DNA from 2 places in the Amycolatopsis alba DSM 44262 genome. Region 1 is predicted to be linked to the other one. Evidence: riboswitches for the same ligand, from Rfam matches in the RefSeq annotation. Region 1 holds a riboswitch; the other holds the start of a gene.

Region 1 (3,404 bases):
TCGACCAGCACGTGGTAACCCTCGGCCTGGTCGGCGGGGGCGAACGGGTGGATACCCGCGAACTCGCGCCAGCTGATCGGCTCCATCTCGGTGGTGGCGTTGAGCTTCATCGTGCAGGAACCGAGCGGGATCATGCCGCGGTCGAGCGCGTAGTCCAGGTCCGAAAGGCTGCGCAGGTAGCGCAGCATCGCGGTCTCGGAGCGGTGCGAGTGGAAGACCTCGTGGGTGAGGTAGTCGCTCTCGCGGTTCAAGCCGCTGGGCAGGGCCTGCGCGTCTTCGGCCTTGTTCTCGATGCCGAAGGCGTTGAGGACCTTGGCGATGATCGCGGGCGTGGTGACCTCGTCGACGGCGATGCGGACGTGGTCGGCGTCGACCGGGCCGAGGTTGATCCCGTTCTCGCGCGCGACCGCGACGACCGCTTCGGCCTGGCCGGGCATGCGCGCGAGGACGGTGTCGAAGAAGCCTTCGTGCACGACCTCGACGCCACCGGCGCGCAGGGCGCCTGCCAGTCCGGCGGCGAGCTCGTGGACGCGGGTCGCGATGCGCTTGAGGCCGTCCGGACCGTGGTAGACCGCGTACATCGCGGCGAGCACGGCGGGCAGGACCTGCGCGGTGCAGATGTTGGAGGTCGCCTTCTCGCGGCGGATGTGCTGCTCGCGGGTCTGCAGGGCGAGGCGGTACGCGGGGTTGCCGTCGGCGTCGACCGAGACCCCGACCAGGCGGCCCGGCAGCGAACGCTCGAGCCCGGCGCGGACGGCCATGAACCCGGCGTGCGGGCCGCCGTAGCCGAGCGGGACACCGAAGCGCTGGGTCGAACCGGCGGCGATGTCGGCGCCGAACTCACCCGGCGCGGTGACCAGTGTGAGAGCGAGCAGGTCGGCGGCGACGGTGTACAGCGCGCCGGCGGCCTTCGCCGTCTCGGAGATGGCGGAGTAGAAGCCCGCCCCGCGCAGTACGCCGGACGCGCCCGGATACTGGACGACGACGCCGAAGAACTCCTCCGGCAGGCCGGTGAGCAGGTCGCGGACCTCGACCTCGACGCCCATCGCCTCGGCGCGGGTGCGCACGACGGCGATGGTCTGCGGCAGGCACTCGGCGTCGAGGACGACCTTGTTCGACTTCGCCTTCGACGCGCGGCGCATCAGCATGACGGCCTCGGCGACGGCGGTGGACTCGTCGAGCAGCGAGGCGTTCGCGGTGGCGAGACCGGCCAGCTCGGAGACCATGGTCTGGAAGTTGAGGAGGGCTTCGAGACGGCCCTGCGAGATCTCCGGCTGATACGGCGTGTACGCCGTGTACCAGGCCGGGTTCTCCAGCACGTTGCGGCGGATGACCGCCGGGGTGACCGTGTCGTGGAAGCCGAGGCCGATCATCTGCGTCATCGGCTTGTTGAGCGCGGCGAGCGCGCGAAGCTCCGCGATGGCGTCCTCTTCGGACGCGGCGGGGGGAAGTTCGAGGTCACGGGTGACCCGGATCGCGGCCGGGACCGCGGCGGCCACCAGGGCATCGAGACTGCCGTAGCCGACCTCGGCGAGCATCTTGGCCTGCTCGGACTCCGAGGGGCCGATGTGCCGGTCGTCGAAGGACGTACTGGTCAAGGGAGCTCCTTTACTCAGGCGCCGGATAGACCGGTGCGCTGGGAACTCCCCCTCTGTCATGGCACCTGAGAGTTTCACCACCCGTGGGAAGGGTGGCTTTCACCTTGGGTGAGGCGCACTTGCGCGCCTGCTTTCCAGAGTGGCCTCGCGGAAGCGGTAGTGGCTACCTGAGAGATTCCGGGGAGTTTGCTCCTTCGGTGCCCCACCACGTTCGTGGGGGCTCTCCCGCTCCAGCTCGACGGCCCGATCTGCAGTTGTGCGCACACCGTACCTGGCGTGTTCAGCGCCCGTCTACTTCAGGCCGGGCACGTCACTTGTCCCGTTCGCCCGGACACCCGCGGTGCCCGGACGGCACTCGCGTGATCAGAGCCGGAACTCGCGTGACGGAAGCCGGAACTCGTGAGTCACGGCTCTGATCACGCGAGTCACGGGCCTGATCACGCGAGTCACGCGTTCTCCATCAAGTCCGTGAAGGCCTCCTTGAGGGACTCAGAGTCCCTCAAGGAGGCCTTCACGGACTTGGGCAGCGCGACCAGGGCAGCGGGTTAGAGGGGGGTGACGTAGGCGCCGGAGATGCCGCCGTCCACCAGGAACTGCGAAGCGGTGATGAACGAGGCGTCGTCGCTCGCCAGGAAGGCGACCGCGCCCGCGATCTCGTCCGGTTCCGCGAACCGCCCGACCGGCACGTGCACCAGCCGCCGCGCCGCCCGTTCGGGGTCCTTCGCGAAGAGTTCCTTCAGCAGCGGCGTGTTCACCGGACCGGGGCACAGCGCGTTGACCCGGATGTTCTCCCGCGCGAACTGCACGCCCAGCTCCCGGCTCATCGCCAGCACCCCGCCCTTGGACGCGGTGTAGGAGATCTGCGACGTCGCCGCGCCCATCACCGCGACGAACGAAGCCGTGTTGATGATCGAGCCCTTGCCCTGCCGCCGCATATGGGGCAGCACCGCCTTGCAGCACAGGTACACCGAGGTCAGGTTGACCTTCTGCACCCGCTCCCAGGCGTCGATGCCGGTGGTGAGGATCGAGTCGTCCTCGGGCGGGGAGATGCCGGCGTTGTTGAACGCGACGTCGACCGAGCCGAATTCGTCCACGGCGGTCTGGAACAGGGCCTCGACCTGGTCGGCGTCGGTGACGTCGGCCTGCACGAACAGGCCGCCGACCTCGTCTGCCGCGGCTTTGCCCGCATCGGCGGAGATGTCGCCGATGACGACCTTCGCGCCCTCGCTCGCCAGCCGCCGCGCGGAGGCGAGGCCGATGCCACCGCTGCCGCCGGTGATGACCGCGACGCGGCCTTCGAAACGCTGCACCACTTATTCCTCCGTGCTGATGGTCTTGATACGAAAAGAGACCTGCTCACTCTGTGCTGATAAAGAGGTTCTTGGTCTCGGTGAAGGCGTCGACAGCGTCCGGGCCGAGCTCGCGGCCCAGCCCGGACTGCTTGAATCCGCCGAACGGCGTCCAGTACCGGACGGACGAATGCGAGTTGACCGAAAGGTTCCCGGCTTCGACGCCGCGTGCGACGCGGAAAGCGCGGCCGACGTCGCGGGTCCAGATCGAGCCGGACAGGCCGTACTCGGTCTGGTTGGCCATGGTGATCGCGTCCGTCTCGCCGTCGAACGGGACCACCGCGACGACCGGGCCGAAGATCTCGTCCGACGCCAGCGGATGCCGCAGGTCCGGCGGGGTGACGACGGTCGGCGCGAACCAGTATCCCGGTCCGGTGGGCGCGCTGCCCCGGAACGCGACCGGCGCGGCGTCGTCCACATAGGACGACACCTTCGCGTGATGTCCCGCCGAGATCAG
Region 2 (3,404 bases), 4.8 Mb from region 1:
GCACCAGCGCGCAGACGTCGCGGACGGTGTCCTCGTAGACGCCGTGCGTCGAGGGATAGGTGATCATGATCGCGGCCAGGTCGTCCGCGTGCTCGTCCACAGTGGACTTGAGGTGGCCGAGGTCGATGTTGCCCTCTTCGTCGCATTTCACGACGACCACCCGCATGCCCGCCATGACCGCGCTGGCCGCGTTCGTCCCGTGCGCGCTGGACGGGATCAGGCAGACGTCCCGCGCCGCGTTCCCGCGTTCGCGGTGGTAGGCCCGGATCGCCAGCAGTCCGGCGAACTCACCCTGGCTCCCGGCGTTCGGCTGCAGGGAAACCGCGTCGTAGCCGGTGATTCCCGCCAGCCACCGCTCCAGGTCCTTGACGATGGTCAGCAGCCCCGCCGCGTCCTCGGCGGGCGCGAACGGGTGCAGTCCGGCGAACTCGGGCCAGGTGATCGGCTCCATTTCGGCCGTGGCGTTGAGTTTCATCGTGCACGAACCCAGCGGGATCATGCTCCGGTCGAGCGCGACGTCCTTGTCGGACAACGCCCTGAGGTAGCGCAGCAGCGCCGTCTCCGAGCGGTGCGCGTGGAAGACGGGATGGGTCAGGTAGTCGCTGGTGCGGCGCAGATCCGGCGGGAAGCCGTCGGCGGTGTCCGCGTCGAGTGAGTCCACATCGGACACCGCGACCCCGAAGGCCTTCCACACCAAGGAAAGATGCTCACGGGTGGTGGTCTCGTCGCAGGCGACGGCGACGTGGTCCGCGTCCACGAGCCGCAGGTTGACCCCGAGCTCACGAGCCGTGCCGATGATCCCGCCCGCCCGGCCGGGAACGGAGACCATGACGGTGTCGAAGAATTCGCAGTGCACGACGTCGACACCGCTTTCGGCGAGTCCCGCCGCGAGCACGGTCGCCATCCGGTGCGCGCGGTTCGCGATGGCGCGCAGCCCTTCGGGGCCGTGGTACACCGCGTACATCGACGCGATGACCGCCAAGAGCGCCTGGGCGGTGCAGATGTTGCTCGTCGCCTTCTCGCGGCGGATGTGCTGCTCACGGGTCTGCAGTGCGAGCCGGTACGCGGGAGCGCCATCGGCGTCCTTCGACACGCCGACCAGACGGCCCGGCAACTGCCGTTCGAGCCCCTGGCGGACGGCGAGGTACGCCGCGTGCGGGCCGCCGAAGCCCATCGGGACACCGAACCGCTGCGTCGATCCGACAGCGACGTCTGCGCCGAGCTCGCCCGGCGACCGCAGCAGCGTCAGCGCCAGCGGATCCGCGGCCATCACCACGGCCGCGCCCAGCGCCTTGACCTCGGTGATCGTGTGGTCCCATTCGCGGACGGCGCCCGAAGCACCCGGATACGACAGCAGCACCCCGAAGAAGTCGCCGCCGAGGCCGAGTCCGGTGATGCCCTGGGACAGGTCCGCGGTCACCAGCTCGATACCGAGCGGTTCGGCGCGGGTGCGCAGGACCTCGATCGTCTGGGGCAGGGTGTCCTCGTCGACCACGAACCGGTTCGATTTCGCCTTGCCCGCCCGGCGGACCAGCGTCATCGCCTCCGCCGCCGCGGTCGCCTCGTCCAGCATCGACGCGTTGGCGATCGGGAGACCGGTCAGATCGGCGACCATGGTCTGGAAGTTGAGCAGCGCTTCGAGGCGGCCCTGCGAGATCTCCGGCTGATACGGCGTGTACGCGGTGTACCAGGCCGGGCTCTCCAGGACGTTGCGGCGGATCACCGGCGGGGTCACGGTGTCGTGGTAGCCGAGGCCGATCATCTGGACCCTGGGCCGGTTGCGCGCGGCCAGGGCGCGGAGTTCGGCGAGCGCGCCGGTCTCGGTGGCGGGCGGCGGCAGGTCCGGTGGCGTTGCGGACTCCCTCAGCGACGCTGGAACGGCCCGTTCGGCAAGTTCGTCGAGTGACGCGACGCCGACGACGTCGAGGATGCGTGTGAGTTCTTCGGCACCGGGGCCGATGTGCCGGTCCGCGAAAGGGGTTCCGGTTTCGAGAGCGGCCAGTGAAACGGGCTCCATCGGGGACCTCCCAAGACGCGGGGGTGGGGCCGGGACGGATTGTCCTGGCCCTCCCCACTCTGTCCGTACCCCCGTGGGGGCGCCTGAGAGTTTCGCCCGAGTGTTGAGCCGGGCTTGCACCGTCGGCGGGGCCGCCAGGCTGTGACCTGGCGAACCACTTTCCAGAGGCGTCTCTTCCGCGCGGTCCAGGGTGCCTGAGAGGTTCCGGGGAGGACTTGCTCCTTCGGCGCCGAGCTCAACGGTTATCGACTCGGTCTCTCCCGCGCGGATTCGTCGACCGCGTGAGTGAGCCTACCCTGCCGCTCGCGCGGCTTCGTGATCAGCCGGTACGACGGGCGTTACGGCGCTGCGTGAGCTCGTCGGGCGTGACGGTTTCGATCACGCCGCCGTCGGCCCGCTCGGCCTGGAACTCGTGGATGGTGCCGCTGATCTCCTGCATGGCCCCGCTGACGGCGATCCCGAAAACGCCCTGCCCGCCCTGGAGTAAATCGACGATCTCTTCGGGCGAGGTGCACTCGTAGACGGTGGTGCCGTCGGAGAACAGGGTGACCCTGGCGAGATCGCGGACGCCGCGCAGCCGCAGGTGGTCGACGGCGACGCGGATGTTCTGCAGGGAGACACCGGTGTCCAGCAGCCGCTTGACGACCTTCAGGACGAGGATGTCCTTGAACGAGTAGAGCCGCTGCGAACCGGAACCGTGCGCCGTGCGGATGCTCGGCGCGACCAGCTTCGTGCGGGCCCAGTAGTCGAGCTGCCGGTACGTGATCCCGGCGATCTGGCAGGCGGCGGGACCGCGGTAGCCGACGAGTTCATCCGGAAGGGAAGAGTCGGGGAACAGCTCGCCCTGCTCGCCGTCAGCGATTGGAACGAGCGGCTCTTGAGGGCTACCAGCCTCGACCACGCCATGCCTCCCCTCGCCCGACCTGGCGGCCGGCGAACAAAGCCGCGCGGACCCACGTGAGTCCGCACCGGAGTCCATCGTCAAGACGGATGCCCCAGACATCCGAATCACACCTTGGCGATTTACCTCCATTGACGGTAAGCGCGTCCGGCAAAGCGGTCAACGCGACGCGCGGTCGACCTCAAGCTCTTCTTGAGGCTTGCCGCGCGCACTCCCCCGTTCGGCCGCATTTGCCACTTTTACTCAGCCGTGTTATTTTTTACTCATGCAAGTAACTCCCTCCACGCAAAGCGCCATGCAAGAGGTCCAGGCGGAGCTGGGGCTGTCAGTCACCGAAGCCGCGCGGCGGGCCCAGATCGTCGGAGCCACGATCGCGACGATCTCCGAACTCGGCTACCACAAGACGTCGTTCGCGAAGATCAAGGAGCGGGCTGGGCTGTCCAGCACCCGGATCATCTCGTATCACTTCACCAACAAGGCCGGCCT

The links. Region 1 has a riboswitch for glycine ahead of gcvP (aminomethyl-transferring glycine dehydrogenase). Riboswitches for the same ligand answer to the same signal wherever they lie in the genome.
Region 2: it holds a riboswitch for glycine, as region 1 does, so the genes downstream of both, gcvP (aminomethyl-transferring glycine dehydrogenase) here and gcvP (aminomethyl-transferring glycine dehydrogenase) in region 1, are expected to answer to the same signal.

Annotation. Positions count from the first base shown of each region.
Region 1 covers NZ_KB913032.1:1,665,694-1,669,097, forward strand. The annotation lists gene gcvP (aminomethyl-transferring glycine dehydrogenase) at 1-1,598, opposite strand, end outside; glycine riboswitch at 1,642-1,746, opposite strand; gene AMYAL_RS0107675 (3-oxoacyl-ACP reductase) at 2,144-2,911, opposite strand; gene AMYAL_RS0107680 (aldehyde dehydrogenase family protein) at 2,955-3,404, opposite strand, start outside.
Region 2 covers NZ_KB913032.1:6,505,334-6,508,737, reverse strand. The annotation lists gene gcvP (aminomethyl-transferring glycine dehydrogenase) at 1-2,017, opposite strand, end outside; glycine riboswitch at 2,189-2,290, opposite strand; gene AMYAL_RS0130500 (MerR family transcriptional regulator) at 2,337-2,918, opposite strand; gene AMYAL_RS0130495 (TetR/AcrR family transcriptional regulator) at 3,214-3,404, shown strand, end outside.